3 regions of the Ruminococcus sp. D54t1_190329_F1 genome follow, and region 3 is predicted to be linked to each of the others. Evidence: riboswitches for the same ligand, from Rfam matches in the RefSeq annotation. Region 3 holds a riboswitch; each other region holds the start of a gene.
What was found. A riboswitch is a leader RNA that binds a small molecule or an ion and turns the genes downstream of it on or off. The one in region 3 is predicted to bind tetrahydrofolate.
Positions count from the first base shown of each region.

Region 1: it holds a riboswitch for tetrahydrofolate, as region 3 does, so the genes downstream of both, folE (GTP cyclohydrolase I FolE) here and I2D69_RS12060 (folate family ECF transporter S component) in region 3, are expected to answer to the same signal.
Region 2: it holds a riboswitch for tetrahydrofolate, as region 3 does, so the genes downstream of both, I2D69_RS17150 (folate family ECF transporter S component) here and I2D69_RS12060 (folate family ECF transporter S component) in region 3, are expected to answer to the same signal.

Region 1 covers NZ_JADNDC010000016.1:2,582-8,087, reverse strand. Annotated here, with positions in the region: gene I2D69_RS08855 (hypothetical protein) at 1-287, shown strand, start outside; gene folK (2-amino-4-hydroxy-6-hydroxymethyldihydropteridine diphosphokinase) at 500-1,333, opposite strand; gene folP (dihydropteroate synthase) at 1,448-2,257, opposite strand; gene I2D69_RS08840 (HD domain-containing protein) at 2,297-2,794, opposite strand; gene folE (GTP cyclohydrolase I FolE) at 2,791-3,348, opposite strand; THF riboswitch at 3,600-3,696, opposite strand; gene I2D69_RS08830 (aminopeptidase P family protein) at 3,830-5,506, shown strand, end outside.
Region 2 covers NZ_JADNDC010000047.1:8,732-14,237, reverse strand. Annotated here, with positions in the region: gene I2D69_RS17160 (histidine kinase) at 83-1,852, shown strand; gene I2D69_RS17155 (response regulator) at 1,833-2,570, shown strand; THF riboswitch at 2,624-2,721, shown strand; gene I2D69_RS17150 (folate family ECF transporter S component) at 2,793-3,359, shown strand; gene lepB (signal peptidase I) at 3,454-3,813, opposite strand; gene I2D69_RS17140 (DUF4179 domain-containing protein) at 3,876-5,261, opposite strand; gene I2D69_RS17135 (sigma-70 family RNA polymerase sigma factor) at 5,258-5,506, opposite strand, start outside.
Region 3 covers NZ_JADNDC010000024.1:2,300-7,805, forward strand. Annotated here, with positions in the region: gene I2D69_RS12045 (amidohydrolase family protein) at 1-325, shown strand, start outside; gene I2D69_RS12050 (hypothetical protein) at 306-1,463, opposite strand; gene I2D69_RS12055 (hypothetical protein) at 1,460-1,684, opposite strand; THF riboswitch at 2,025-2,126, shown strand; gene I2D69_RS12060 (folate family ECF transporter S component) at 2,213-2,773, shown strand; gene I2D69_RS12065 (GNAT family N-acetyltransferase) at 2,984-3,739, opposite strand; gene I2D69_RS12070 (GDSL-type esterase/lipase family protein) at 4,029-4,649, opposite strand; gene I2D69_RS12075 (prepilin peptidase) at 4,924-5,433, shown strand; gene I2D69_RS12080 (hypothetical protein) at 5,430-5,506, shown strand, end outside.

The DNA of each region.
Region 1 (5,506 bases), on a different contig from region 3:
CCTGTTGGTTTGAATCTTATGCCCAGAGCACGCTCTCATTTGAGAAGTTTGAGACTGAGATGGGAAAAGATGCTGTAAGGAAACTGGAAAAAATGATTGCCAAAGGGTATATTCGAAATATTCAGATAGACAGAGAAGAAAATTATATATTGATTACTGCACCAAACAGACGTGTGAATGAGAAGATTTATATTACAGTTACCTGTCCCAGCTGCGGTGCAAAGAATCAGATAATAAAAGGCCGCCTGTGCAACTGTGAATATTGCGGACAGCGTCTTACTTCCTGACAGCAGATGCGAATTATTACACAAGGGGCTGCCTGTTTTCCGGCAGCCCCAATGTTAGATTGTCACTTGTTAAGTTGGTTGAACCGCTGTATACGGAACCGTACGGTGGCGTGATAGCACGGATTACGAATGCGGTCGACAGCTGTGGGAGCGTCATAGGCGCGGAACAGCTGACTTTCATATGTGATGTAGCCGGTAGGCGACATGTTCGTTTAGCGGCAAAGAAGAATATTTAAAAGCTGTGAAATTGTCTGATTTAGTACAGGATGCCTGAGGTAAGGAGCAATCTGGTTCATAGGAGCCAGCACAAAGTCACGATTCTGCATATCCGGATGGGGGATGTGAAGATCTGCAGTATCAATGATTTCCTGATCATAAAAGAGAATATCCAGATCCAGAGTACGAGGACCCCAGTGAATAATACGTTCCCGGTTTGCCTCCTGTTCCAGCTGATGAAGACGTTCCAGCAATTCTTCCGGTGAAAGAAGGGTACGCATTTTCAAAACTCCATTCAGAAATTCATCCTGATCGGTAACACCATAAGGTTCTGTTACAAGATAATCAGAAACGGCCTCTATCCGGCATCCTTTTGTTTTTTTCAAACCACGTATCCCATTGTCGATGAACAGCTTTTTATCTCCCATATTAGAGCCAAAAGCAATGTATGCAGTATGCCATTTTCTTGTGATTTCCACAGATACGGTTTTCAGTGGAAGACCAACAGGAGCCCAGGGCTTTTCAATTTTCAGTGTGATCTGTTCCAGATCGGAAAGAGAGTCGAGCAGCATCTCTGCAAGATTTTCTGCAAGTGCTTCCAGAAGCTTAAAAGTATGTTTTCTGGTGAAATCTGTAATCATGTGGCTGACTTCTCCGTAATTGATAGAAGCAGACAGATCATCCGTTAACCCGGCCTGACGTGTGTGGGTAAAGAGGGTGGCAGAAATAACAAATTTTTGTCCAAGTACATTTTCTTCCGGATAGACACCATGGTTGGCAAAAATTTCCAGTTCTTTAATTTCTATTTTATCAAATCTGGTTTCATCCATAACAGTTGTTCCTTTCTGTTGACTATTTACAATTTTGAGGAATTTGAATGCAGTCGCTTCGCGACTGCGTTCATGAGCAAGTAGCAAAGCGGATTGCGAATGTCCTCTTTACTCTCAATTATAACCCAAAATTGCTTCTGTCATCTGGATCACGCGTCTGTTTTCCTTGACATCATGAACACGCACAAAAGAACAGCCCTTTATCACACCAATTACACTGGTAGCCAGTGTTCCCTCTACACGCTGGTCTACAGGCAGATCAAGTGCCAGTCCGATCATCGACTTGCGTGAGGTGCCAAGAAGAACCGGAAAGCCCAGATTCTTAAAAAGTTCCAGATGATTCATAGTTTCCAGATTCATCTCAAATGTTTTTCCAAATCCAACCCCTGGATCGAGAATGATTTTCTCATCTTTGATTCCTGCTTTTCTTGCAAGATTGACACATTCCTGTGTCTCAGAAAGCATATCAATGAGAAAATTGTTATATTCTGTATTGGACTTATTGTGCATGAGACAGCATGCAACATCATATTTGGCAATTACAGCTCCCATTTCAGAATCATATTTTAATCCCCAGATATCGTTGACCAGATCTGCACCGGCCTGAATCGCACTTTCTGCCACGCTGCTTTTGAAGGTATCTACAGAAATGGGAATGTCAAAACGTTTTCTGACCGCTTCGATAACGGGCAAAACTCTCTGAGCTTCTTCCTCTGCACTGACCGGCGTGTGTCCGGGACGCGTAGACTCCCCGCCAATATCGATAATATCCGCACCATCCGCGATCATGGCTTCTGTATGCCGCAAAGCTTCATCTAAATGATTCCATTTCCCGCCATCGGAAAAAGAATCAGGAGTAATATTTAAAATTCCCATTATATAAGTGTGATTTTGTGTATCAAAAAAACGATTTCCAATTTTCATAAATAGAAACCATCCTTTCTGTTAGATTTTTTAGAAGGCTTAATATTCAATTGTCAGATTTTTTTTCTCAGAAGGCCAGTAACATTCTGAAGCTGCTGAACATGAAAAACAATTTCTGGACTTTTTATCAGCCTTATATAGCAGCATAGCCAACACATTATCAGATCCATCCGTCCTGTGCTGACTGATCGCAGATAATATTTCCTCTTTTTCCTGCTCTGTAAAATGCAGATCTGCCAGAATCTTTCCGGCTATTTCAGCTCCTGCAATGTCATGAGAAATACCCGACAGATATTGCTGCGCACGGCCAATGTCATGAAGAAGAGCAGTGGCATAAATGATTTCCCTGGACAGATTAAGCTTGTTTTCCAGAGAATAAATATACATCAGCCTGGCAACATCCAGAAAGTGTTCCGGCGTATGTCTGCAGAAAATACGATCTTTTTCAAGCTCCTGTATTTTCTCACAGTGCTTTTGATAAAGGGGATGCTGCCAGATTAAAGAAATACGGTTTGTTTCAGAAAAAGAACTGCTCATTTTCCAACCATGGAAAGGAACATTTTCTGCAGCTCCTTATCTTCTTTGAAGGCTCCGCGGGTTACAGTCGTAATTGTTTTGCTTCCTGGCTTTTTAACGCCTCGCATGGTCATGCAGGTGTGTTCTGCTTCCAGCATAACCATAATTCCCTTCGGAGAGAGGGCACGCTCCAGAGCGTCCGCAATCTGTACTGTGAGGCGTTCCTGGATCTGCGGTCTTCTGGCATAAACCTCTACCGTACGTGCCAGCTTGCTTAATCCTGTGACTTTTCCATCGGGAATATAAGCCAGGTGCGCCTTACCATAAAAAGGCATCAGATGATGCTCGCACATAGAGTAAAAAGTAATATCTTTTTCCAATACGATCTCATTGTTTTCTACTGGAAACTGCTTCAGTAAATGGTGATCTGCTTCCTGATCGAGACCACCGTAAATTTCCTCGCACATACGTGCAATTCTGTCGGGAGTATCAATCAGTCCCTCCCGGGTAATATCCTCACCGATTCCTTCCAGAAGCAGGCGGATGGCCTGTTCTACTTTTTGTTTGTCAACCATTAAAAATAACCTCCTTTGTATTTGATTGCGGAGACTATCCTTTTTTGATAAAACCGGGGAAGGATTTTCGAATTCGAATATCTGCCTGCTTAATACGCAAAAAAGGATATCTCCAATTGTGATAGAATGTATGTCGAAAACATTCCCTTGAGCCTGTTAAAAAACGTTTCCACAAATCGCAACGTGCATCTTGCAGAAAGTCTCTTTCGGGCAGGCTCTGACACAATATGAGATATCCCTCTTATAGTGCTTGCAACGGGTGCGGATAATATACCGTAAGACGTGCTTTTCGTTTCAGTGACAACTCCCCATTCACCGAACACTTGACGCATAAAATCCTATTTTGCATATCATTCATTTCGAAAGTTAGTATATCACGTCTTTTGGGAATAGAAAAGTGTTTTTTCTTAAACAGGTTGCGAAAGGGTAACGTGGATATTATAATAGGAATAGACAAAATTCACTGGAAGGAGTCAGTTTTATGACAGTTAAAGAACGAATCACCGCACTTCGGGAAGTAATGGCAGAGAAGAAAATAGATGCTTATCTTGTTCCCACAGATGATTTTCATGCATCTGAATATGTAGGAGAATACTTTAAGTGCAGAAAATATATTACAGGTTTTACCGGATCTGCCGGCAGAGCAGTCATCATGCAGGATATGGCTGGATTGTGGACAGATGGAAGATATTTCATCCAGGCGGCCGCACAGCTGGAGGGAACGGGTGTAGAGCTTTTTAAAATGGGAGAACCAGATGTTCCCACTGTGCACCAGTTTCTGGAAGAAAAATTAGGCGAGGGAATGTGCCTTGGTTTTGACGGAAGAACCGTCAGCGCCGAAGAAGCAGATGAACTGACCGAACTTCTTGCAAAAAAAGGAGCCACTCTTCAGACGGATTCTGATCTGGTAGGAGAAATCTGGGAAGATCGTCCGGCACTTTCCTGTGAACCGGTTATGGAACTGGATGTAAAATGGGCAGGCGAATCCCGTGCTGACAAATGTGCAAGAATCCGTAAATCAATGGAAGAGAAAGGTGCAGATGGATTTGTACTGACTTCTCTGGATGACATTGCATGGCTGCTGAATATTCGTGGCGGCGATGTACATTGCTGTCCGGTTGTTCTCTCTTATCTGATAATGACAAAAACAGAAATCAGGCTGTTTGCAAATGAAAAAGCATTTTCGGCTTCAATTCTGGACGCATTATCTAAGGATGGCGTAACCATTCTGCCCTATGACAGCATTTATGAATATGTAAAAACATTTGAGAAAGACATGACAGTTCTTCTTTGTAAAAAGAAAGCCAACTGTCGTCTGGTAAACAGTATTCCGAAGGAAGTAACGATTCTGGATGAAGCCAACCTGACTTTTCTTCCAAAATCAATTAAAAATCCAGTAGAAGTAGAAAATGAACGTATCGCTCATATCAAAGACGGAGTTGCGCTTACCAAATTCATCTGCTGGCTAAAGAAAAATGTTGGCAAAATTACAATGACAGAGTTAAGCGCAGGAGAGAAGCTGTACAGCTTCCGTGCCCAGCAGGAGAATTTTATCGACAACAGCTTTGACCCCATTATTTCTTATGGCATTCATGCTGCAATCAACCATTATTCTGCAACACCAGAGACAGATATTGCCATTGAGCCTGGCAATTTCCTTCTGGCAGACACAGGCGGACACTATTACGAAGGTACTACAGATACCACCCGCACAATTGTTATGGGCTCTGTGAATGACGAGCAGAAGAAATATTTTACCGCTGTTTTACGTGGCATGCTGAACCTTGGAAATGCCAAATTCCGTTATGGATGTACTGGTGTAAATCTGGATTATCTGGCGCGTGGTCCGTTATGGGAAATGGGACAGGATTTTAATCATGGAACAGGACATGGAGTTGGTTATCTTCTGAATGTTCATGAAGGACCAAACAGCTTCCGCTGGAGAATTATTCAGGGAGATAATGCAGTACTGGAAGAGGGTATGATCACATCAGATGAGCCTGGATACTATGTGGAAAACCAATATGGAATCCGCCACGAAAACCTGCTTGTATGCAAAAAAGCAGAGAAAACCTCATTTGGCCAGTTTATGTGCTTTGAACATCTGACTATGGTACCGTTTGATCTGGATGCTGTTGTTCCCGAGCTGATGACTGTG
Region 2 (5,506 bases), on a different contig from region 3:
AAACAATTTGATTTTTATAATTTTTTTTGATAAAATTATAAATCAAGTATTATTATATTGATTAATCAATGGGGGATTTGTTATGAAGGGACACTTAAAAAGTATTCGTTATAAACTTATTTTAATTTTATTACTCTGTTCTATTCTGCCTTTATCTTTCTCCATGTGCATCACTTACATTTATTCACGAAATAATTTTTCCAATGAAATCATCTCATATAATGAGCAACTCATGTATCAATTTTCTAATAACATCAATACATATCTTTGCGATGTGTCTGATGGAATATACTATCCGTTTAGCAATGCCAAAATGTATTCTTTTTTAACTAAAAAAGATTCTTCGCATTATAATGATCACAATACCATTATGACCTTTATGCAATCCATTCAAAACCTTTCCAATGATATCGAGTCAATTTCTTTACAGTGTATCAAAAAAAACAAAACTTACATATTTCAGAATCGCGATCTGCTTACAGCTTCCCTGTCTGATTCCGTCTTATTCCCTGGTGATTATACAGCTCATATTTTTTCTTCCAGAAACTCTAAAGACAATTACTCAGTTTCTATATATCTTAATCTTCAGAGTATTCCAGAAAACACCCCAATTGGAGCCCTTACCATAACACTTTCTAGTGTATCTTTTGAAAAATTGTCCAAGGACATGCTAACCGCTTCTGATGAAGCAATCTATGTCATCAACAATTCATCTGAAACTGTTTTATATAGTACAAATAATGTTTTATCAAATAAAATTCCATCTGAAATAAACAATATAGCCCATCAGCTTTCTGCCTCCGGAAACTATCAAAAATATACTGATAATAAACAAAGCAAATTTATATTTTATAAGACTATTGAAGTGTTAAATACTCCCATCACCATTATAAAAACAGTCCCTTTAACAAACGCTTATGAAAGTATTTTTCAGATTCTGAATATTTACCTGCCAACTTATATTGCATTTTTGTTTCTTTCCATCTTGATAACCTGGCATTTTTCCAAAAGTCTTACTACGCCTATTATTCTGCTGACAAAACAGATGAAGGATATTAAGCAAGGAAAAAGTTATGCTCCTCTTGAGTTAAATAGCAATGATGAAATACGCGTTCTAAACGACTCATTTAATTCCATGATTGAAACAATACAACTACTGAAAATAGATAAATATGAGCTTGAACTCTCTATAAAAGACGCGCAATTGCGAATGCTGCAAGCTCAGCTAAATCCACACTTTATGAATAATACATTACAATCTCTTGGAACGTTAGCCCTGCAAAATAATTCACCGGAACTTTATTCGTTAATTACTAATCTTTCTCTCATGATGAATTACGCCATGGATATCCAGCATCCATTAATTTCATTACAAAGTGAATTTGATTATGCACAAAGATATCTCATATTTCAAAGACAACGTTTTGGAGAAAATTTTCATTTTGATTTGAATCCAGATCCTGATACGGTTTCCCTAATGGTTCCAAAAATGATTCTTCAGCCTATTATGGAAAATTATTTTAAGCATGGGTTTGTAAAACGGCCGGAAGGATACTATATCTGTGCCACTTCACATTTAAACAACGGAATCCTAACCGTACTGGTAGAAAACAATGGAAAATCTCTCTCTAAAAAAGAATTAGATAATCTCCAGCTTATGTTTCACTCCATAAAATACAACCAGTACAAGGAAAAAGAAAAAGGGATCGGTCTTGACAATATCCAAACTCGACTTAATATGTATTATCACAATGCATCTTCCGTTTCTGTTGAAAACATTTCCCCTTATGGGGTTTGCATAAAGATCACATTATTCCTGGAGGAACCTGCTAATGAAATTGCTGATTATTGACGACGAAAAACCAGTTCGGGACTGTATTAAATTACTTATTCCTAAAAGCACCTATAAAATATCTGAAATATACGAAGCTGAAGATGGATTAGAAGCAGTTCAGTTAATCCGACAGTATTCACCAGATCTGATATTTACAGATATCTGCATGCCTATTTCAGATGGATTGGAATTAATGGATTGGATTGTTGAAAATAGTGTTTCTACTCCTGTTATTGCGATCAGTGGATACACAGATTATGAATACATCCGAAATTTTTTCATAAAGGGGGGGCTTGATTATATTTTAAAACCAATACAGCCTGACAAACTAAACCTTGCCGTACAGAAAGCTCAAAGTGAAATTGAAAGAAAAAAAGTAATTACTCCCACACATGAAGAGGATTATATAACAGAGGATATTTTTATTTCCATAAAGAAATATATCGACCAAAATTATTCGAATCAGCTTAACTTACCCTATATTGCTTCTGAATTTCATTTAAGTGAACCCTATTTGTCAAGAAAATTCAAAGCAAAATTTGATATTAACATTATACAATATATAAAACTGGTACGGATCCGTCATGCAAAGCAGCTTTTAATGAGTTCTGGAAAAAAGATATCAGAAATATCTCTTTTAGTTGGATATGATGATGAAAAATACTTTTCTCGTGTTTTTAAAGAAATGGAAAAGATTTCAGCTAACGATTATCGAAAAAAATTCTCAAATAAGTAATTTTTTACTTGCTTTTTCCAGTTCTCTGCTATATACTGCCTCATGTAAAGTAATGCAGAGTAAATTCATGAGCGTAAAGTGCCTTCCGGATGGAGAGTTGCCGGAGGACGAAAAGAGAAATCTTGCGGTTCGTGGATTGCTTCTCGCTGCAACAGAAGATAAATATGAATCCATAAATTATCTCCTATTGTGAGCGAAAAAAGAAAAGGAGGTAATTTTTTTATGGAGAAAACAAAGAACATGTTTCTCACCTCAGCTAAAGAGCTGAAAAACACTTCTACACTGGCAGTCTGTGCAATGCTTGCTGCCCTGGCACTGATTTTAAATTCAGTTGCTTCTATCAACATCGGTCCCTATGTAAAAATTGGATTTTCCGGTATCCCAAACCAGATTGCTGATTATCTGTTTGGACCCATTACCGGATGTCTGTTTGCCGGTGTGCTGGATATTGTGAAATTCTTTATCCGCCCTGATGGTCCATTTTTCTTTGGGTTCACCTTTAACGCAATGCTCGCGGCATTTATTTATGGATGTTTTTACTACAAACATAAGCTCACTTTCCGTCGCGTGCTGATTGCAAAACTGGTTGTCGTTCTGATTGTAAATGTTCTGTTAAATACCTTATGGCTGGACATGCTCTACGGAAAAGGATTCCTTGCAATCCTTCCAATGCGTACTGTAAAGAACCTGATCATGTGGCCAATTGATTCCTTTATCTTCTTTACCATCACAAGATTGATTGAACAGACAGGAATTTTTAGTATTTTTAGAAAACCGGCTGCCAGCTGATTACATATATTTGAAAATATAAAAACTTAGCGATATCAAATAAAAAACGCGAATATTCCAGTACTTAATAAGCCACTGATATTCGCGTTTCTTATTATCCTAACCACTTAAAAGAAGGATAGTATCTTACAACAGCTTTCCCCACAATCTGGTCAAATCGCACGAATTTGTTTTTCCATGAACGTGAATCCTTCGAATCATTCCGATTATCACCAAGCATGAAATAACAGTTTTCCGGAACTGTATATGGACCATAACTTCCGATCATTTTCTCCGGAATGAACGAGTCATCCAATGAAGTGGGCGAACCATCAATGTAAACTTTCCCATCCTTAATTTCCACTACCTCTCCCGGCAGTCCGATCACTCTTTTGATAAAAAGACGGCTTTCATCATCTGGGTATTTGAATATTACAATATCAAATCGCTCCGAGTCCTTGAACTTTTCAGAAATTTCATAACCGAACAGATTAAGATTAATTCCACACGCAAGCTTTTAAGAAGATTCACGTTTTTCTACTTAATCTGAATCCTTATTTTTTCACCGACAGGTGTCCAGTCAGATTCTGCAGTGATTTCACCTGTAGTTCCATCATATGCGCTTTCTTCGGTTCCATAATCTTCATCCGTTTTATCTGCTGCGTCGGTATTTTCTTTCTGGTCTGTATCGTCTTGAAGCCTTACTTCTGTGGGAGCATCTGCCCCTCCGATAATTTGAGTTTCAACCGGCTCCTCTGCATCTGACGGATTTTCTCCCTCCAAAGTATCCTCTGGAACTTCTTCTACTTCTTCTGTAGTCTCACCAATTTCTACAAAATCGTCATCAACCCAGACAGTGTCTGCAGCAGCCATATAAGGTTCTCTGGTATAAAGCTGTAATTCCAGATAATCGCTGTCAATATCCGGGAGTAAAAGAACCGGACCGTCAGAATCCAGCTGATACATGCCCCAGAAACTGGTTTTAAAACTCCATTGAGATTTACCATCTGCTGAATTACTGCGCAGTTCATACTGTACCTGATTTCCTTTACTGTCTGTCCCCATAAGCATCATCTCATTACCATTATACAGCTTTTCCTCAAGTTCTTCCGGAATTTCTGCCGTAATTATACTTTGCAGTTTATTCATGGAAAAGTCTGTTAATTTTACGGTTCCTTCTTCTGTTTTAACAGAAACATCTTCCAGCTTTTTATGAACTGTCTGTTTCATAAGCTCCGCATGGGGAATAGAAAAATCAAACTCAAACTCTGCAAAATAATCTTCGCCAAGATTTTCATTTTGATAGGCACCAAGTACCAAATGTACTTCCGGATTTTCTCCCAGCTCACCATCAAGGGAAAATCGGGATTCCAGAACAGCATCATAGACATTTTCATCCAGTCCAATATTTAGCAAATCCTCATCCGAATACGGCAGATAGTGTCCGCTTTCGTATTCTTCAATTTTCTGTCCATTTATTGTAGTTTTCTGATAATCAATGTCAAGCTGTGTATTGGCAAAGGTCCAGGCATCCTGGACATCATCCGTGCCCTTTTGCCCGGAAGATGTTTTTTCTGCATGCACCTTTGTTAACAGAACCCCATTATCCAGAACAACTTCTTTTAATGTTACAGTAATTCCTTTGTCTTCCTTAGCGGTATTCAACACTTCCGTATAAGATTCAATGCTTTTTGGGAAACCAAGGGTTTCTCCTATGGACAATGTAATATTTTTTATTGCAGCCTGGATATGTGGATTAGAAAAGATAACAGAACCCAAGGCGACGATCACACAGGCAGCTGCTGCTTTGCTCCACCCTTTCGGTCTCCGGTTTTCCTTTTTTTCACTCCATTCCCGCTCTGCTTCCTCTATATATTTCGGATCAATATTACCAAATTCTTTTGAAAAATCAAACTTTTTCATATGCGTCCTCCTTCTTTTTCCAACAGTTTCAACAGCTTTTTCCGGTTTCTGTATAAATTCATTTTCACGCTTCCCGTTGACATATGATGCCTTTTGGAGATTGCAGAAACAGGATCTAAAAACCAGTATCTTCGTACAAAAATATTTCTGTCCTTTGGAGACATTTCTTCCAAAAAACGATTTATGGTTTCCATCAGTTCTTTTTCCGCCAGCTGTTCTTCCACGGTATAAGTTACATTTAGCTG
Region 3 (5,506 bases):
AATCAGAGAATTAGCTGACAGTGATAGTGTATGGGTTCCTACTCTTGTGACAATTCGAAATCTTCGTGGATGTGGAAGATATAAGGAATCAGTGCTGGATCCTATTATAGAACTGGCCGCAAAGAACCTTCGTCTGGCATACAAGTACCGAGCAAAGGTGGCTCTTGGAAGTGATGCAGGAGCTTATATGGTCTTACATGGGAAGGGCTTAATGGATGAATACCAGGCATTTATGGACATTCTGGGAGAATCCGGGGATGTGAGAGCCTGGCTGGCAGATGGAGAGAAAAGGATTCAGGACACCTTCAGGCGTCCTGAATCTTGATAGATGTATAAATGTTGGAATTTTTGGATTTTGTAGGATCAAAGGTAATGCAGATACCTGCGCCGGATTCCATATTACTGGTGGAGATATCCTTTGCCCCCTCTGTAAAGCAGGTTATGGTTGCGCCATCGCCAGTTTGAAGTGTGACGGTATTTGCTGTATGGCCTATAATTGTACCGCTGACTGTGCTGGTAAGTTCCCGGCTTCCAAGAGAATCCGGATCATCACCGGTGACTGCTGTAACAGTAACACCATCCAGTGAATTTCCCTGAAATTGTCCAGTGTAAGTTATGGTTACATAGGAGCCTGGTGCTGTTCCACCTTTAAAGTAAGAAGGAGTCTGAGACAAATCTACATTTATTGTGCTATCAGAGCCAGAGGGAAGAACTGTGAGCGTATTCAGGGAAATATTCTGAATTTCTGCATGAATCTGCTGTTCTTTTGCTGAGTCATCGGCAGGAACTTGTGCAGGATCTGGTGTTGGTGTTGGATCTGGAAGTGTAAGCGGATCAATATCTGAAATGCTTAGTACTTTCAGATGACTGGCATTAAGAGAAGAACTTTGGGTATCCTGACTGGAAGCAAACTTGCCTTTAAAATGAATGTATACCCATACACCGGTACGGATGCCATTCTGATAATATTGTTCTGTTCCAGTGATTGGATAGGTGGCTGTTTTGCCTTTTTTATTTTTTATGGTAATGGTATTTGGAGCCAGACTCTGTACTTCCCCATAGGCCTTTCGTACTTCCAGCTGATTCTTTTTGTGAAAGTCGTCTACTACTTTCAATGCTTTTACAGTGCTGGTATCCTTGTTAGAGAGCTGCCCCTCATAAATGACACTGATTTCATCTCCAGTGATCATGCCATCTTCGCATTCCAAAGTTGCTTCAGAAAGATCAAAAACGTAAGTTTGTTCCTGGCTTTCCATAGTCAGGGTGGCACCGGTGAAATCCTTAAGGGTTCCTTTGATTTCATCCATATAAACACGCTGTTTGGGTGTTTCTGAAGTGTTCTGTAAGGTGGTTTCACTCTGGTCAGAAATAGAAGTATAGCTGGTGATCATATCACCGGCAGTACATCCTGACAGAGAGAACAGTACCAAAGAGCCAAGTAATAGTTTTGTGAAATTTTTCATTGTTGCTTTGTATCCTCCGAATCCGGAAATGGTACAGGAAGAAAATCGAAAACCTCTCGGCAGGCATTCCATTCCTCCGAGTTATCCGGCATACGATAGCCAAGTCCTGTACATTCTGTAGTAGCATTTGTATTCATGTAATTATTATAAAAAACATTGTAAGGATTCTGTAGTGGCGGCTGTTTTTGGCAGGATGATTTGTTTGTGGATTTTATATTCATAGAAACACTCCTTTTTGTCAAATATTTTTCCTATATAAGGGAAGATATTCTTAGAATATGCGAAAAAGAGGAGAGTATGCACAAACATTTGTCAGTGAACAGTAACGACTAATTGTTACTGTTCACTCCGTGACCAGTAACGCGCTTCGCGATGCACAGAAATCATGCATTCGCATGATTTCGCGCTAAGATTCTCGGGTTTTCTGTGAACTTTGTTCACAAAAAACACTCGCGGAACGTTACCAGTAAACAGTAACGACTAATTTATTTATGTGAATATTATAACAAATACATATTGAAATTTCTATATTTTGTGCTATAATCATTTTAAATAAATAATAGCGAAGTAGGAATTTATGCGTCAAGTGTTCATTGGCTGGGGAGTCGCCGTGAAACGAAAAGCAGCAGGACTGTTTACGATATATTTTCCGCACCCGTTGCTACATGTGAGAACATCTCATAATGTGGAGGGATTATTATTTATGGTAACTACTCTGTTATTTTAATCATTATGGAGGTGTTTTTTTTATGCGTAAAAACAAACAGACATGGAGTGTTAAGACTCTTGTATTCCTTGCACTGCTGGTAGCAATCCAGCTTGTGCTGTCACGCGTTCTGGTAATTGATCTTGGTGTATATCGAATTACATTGGGAACTGTCGCCACTGTATTGGCAGGTCTTTGGATGGGACCTGTAGCTGGTGGTGTAGAAGGTGCTGTTGCCGATATCATTGGATGTTTTATGAAAGGCTATGGAGTTAATCCACTGATTACTTTATCAGCAGTTGCCTGGGGTGTGATCCCCGGACTGGCTGGAAAACTAATGGCTGAAAAGAACAGAAAAGTAAAGACTGTTGTTATGTGTGTCGCAATTGCAGTCTCTGGCGTAGTGGGAACACTTGGACTGACCACTGCAGGACTGGTAATGATCGGAGCAAACTTCTATGCAATTATGCCAGGACGTCTTGTACAGTTTGCAATCATGACTCCAATCTACTGCGTACTTACCAGTCTTCTTTATTTCAGCCCGCTTACAGGCATGGTTGTAGGAAACATAAGACCTGCTAAGCTGGAGAAGAAGACCGTATAAATGGCAGCAGTCCAGGAGCTGAATTATATACAAAACCCCAAATTAAATAATATGGCATAAGATGGATTATGAAGCAATGTACTTACTGGAAAGTTGATTGTTTGAGAAATCAACTTGTTGAATAAGTCAAAAAATACGATTCCCAAATAAAAGGCTGTGATCAGGATAAACACTGATCGCAGCCTTTTTTAAACATGCTCTGAAAAGTTTTCAGTTTGTATGTGTCTGAACCCGGAACCAATAGGTGTAGAGATAATGAAGTCCAAGTGATTCATAAAGATTACGTGCTGGAGTGTTTCCCTCTACTACCTGAAGATAGGCCTTAGTTGCGCCTTTCTTTTTTCCTTCTTTTAGAAGTGCAGTACAAATCTGACGAGCATAACCCTTGTGTCTGAAATCTTCGCGAACATGGATAGCGTACAATCCAATATAATTTCGATCCAGAATGCCAAGCCCGGTTGCAATAATTTTTCCGTTACTCCAGATGGAGGCGCATACGGTGTCTTTTACGATGGCATGATACATGGATGGAACTACAGCACGGTGAACAGGATTAATGGTGCCTTTCAGATCAAAAAGACTTTCAATCCAAATATCTGGAATATCGTCAGTAAGAGTTACCTGATCGCAAGGCGCAGAAAGATCTGCTCCATCCAGTGAGGCTGCCATAACATTTGTTGTATGCTGGATTTCGTAGTTGCGGTTTTCCAGAAGATAATCAAAATTCGGAGAAACCAGAGGACTGATCTTAAAAATTGCAGGGCTGCCCAGTCGGGCATACTCTGCTTCGCAGAAAGAAACCTTTTCCCTCCAGGAAAGGGTAGAAGTTCCGAACTGCTCCACACTGTTTGTTCTATGTGTATAAAAATAGGAAAAACGGAGAATCCATCCATCATAAAGCTCCATTTTATGGGAGGGCCATGCATTTAGTGACATATCTTCAATTTCTTTAATGATTTTATCCATAAAAAAACCTTCTTTTATAAGTTTAGGGTCATTATACATAATTGTATCCAGCAATGCAACTGAAAATAGTCTGTTATAAGACAGATTGCTTTTTACACATCTTGCAGAAAGCCTTTTTCAAACACGCTCTAGTACATCGTTTCGTAAATAACTATACCAATCGCGTAGGATGTGAATTCGAGTGTGCAGGTATAAAAACGCAGGCGTAGCGGGCTACGCCGAGGCTTTTATACCTGTGCAATCGGATTCACAGACAAGTGAGTGGTATAGTTATTTCGAAAACGATGTACTAGTACGGTGAATAGCCGCAAATTAATTTATACAATCTGTCTGCCAGAAATTTTTGTCCCTGCTCAGTAAGGTGAATCCCATCTGTAGTAATTTCTGAATATCCATAACGACGCGCCTTTTCATTCAATTCCTCATGCAATGTAAGATAAGGAATTTGAAACTGTTCTGATAGCTGGTGGATCATTTGTGATATTTTCTGGCGAAAAGGAAGCCAGGTTCTATAACAGGCAGGCCAGGGAAAAAGAAAAGGCTCCATTAAAATAATGCGCGAGTTCGATTTTGCTAATATTGTTATAAGATCTGCATAGCATTTGTAAAAAGAAAAAAGCATATTCCTCTGCTGAAACGGTGTTCTGTCCGTATTCATTATTAATCCAATATCATTAATTCCGATTAAAATTGTTATAATATCACTTGTAAAATCAGAATCACCCTGAATTCTCTGCAGGAGTCTGTTTATAGTAAAGCCGTCAGTGCCATAATTGCGTACCTGATAGTCTGAGCCGTCCCTTTTAAGACAGTCTGACAGCATTTTTACATAGCCATTGCCAAGGAAATCTCTGGAAAAGCAGTGTTCACAATCGGTGATGCTGTCACCAAGACATGTTAATATTGTCATAATTTTACCTCCGTTAATATTATACTGCAAGAACAAAAAGGTTTATAGTTTTTTTAGAAAAATTTGTAAAAAAAAGACTGGACAAATGGAGATAGAGAACCTATAATAAGACTCACCAGAAGTCATCTGGTATCGAAGGTCATCTTTTCAGATCGACTATTCCCTATTCTACGAAAGATAAAATACAGAAAGCCTTTCTCAAACAGGCTCTAAAATACTTCAAGATAGCCTCCTGTTATTAGTAAACCTATGTAAAAGAAGGGATGGTACGTCTATGCTTTTTTACAGAATATTTCCTGCTATAGCGGCAGGCTGCGCCGCTCTGATGGATATTCAGAGAGCGAAGGTAGACAATGGCTGGCTGCTTTTTTGTGTATTGGTCAGTTTGTTTACGCGAATATGGAAAATGGATGTTAGCAGTCTCGGATCTTGGATATGCGGTCTGCTGGTACCGATACTGATTCTGGGGATTTTATTCATATTCAGAATGCTGGGAGCCGGAGACATCAAGCTCTTGAGCGTTATTGGAAGCATGATCGGACCGACGAAAATTCTCAATTGCATTTCCTATTCCTTTCTGATTGGAGCTGTCATATCAGCTGCTCTTATGATTTCAAGCGGCATTGTCTGCCAGCGAATTCTTTACTTATTACATTACATCAGTGTTTATTTCAAAACAGGAAAAAGAGAACCCTATTACAAAAGCGGTATGCCGTTGGAAAACTTTCATTTCACAGTTCCTATATTTTTAAGTGCATTGCTTTATGCGGGAGGTGTCTATTGAAGAAGAATATTTTTGCTGTCTGTGATCTTGAGGTGGATTATGCCTTGAATTTTATGGATTATCTTAATCATAA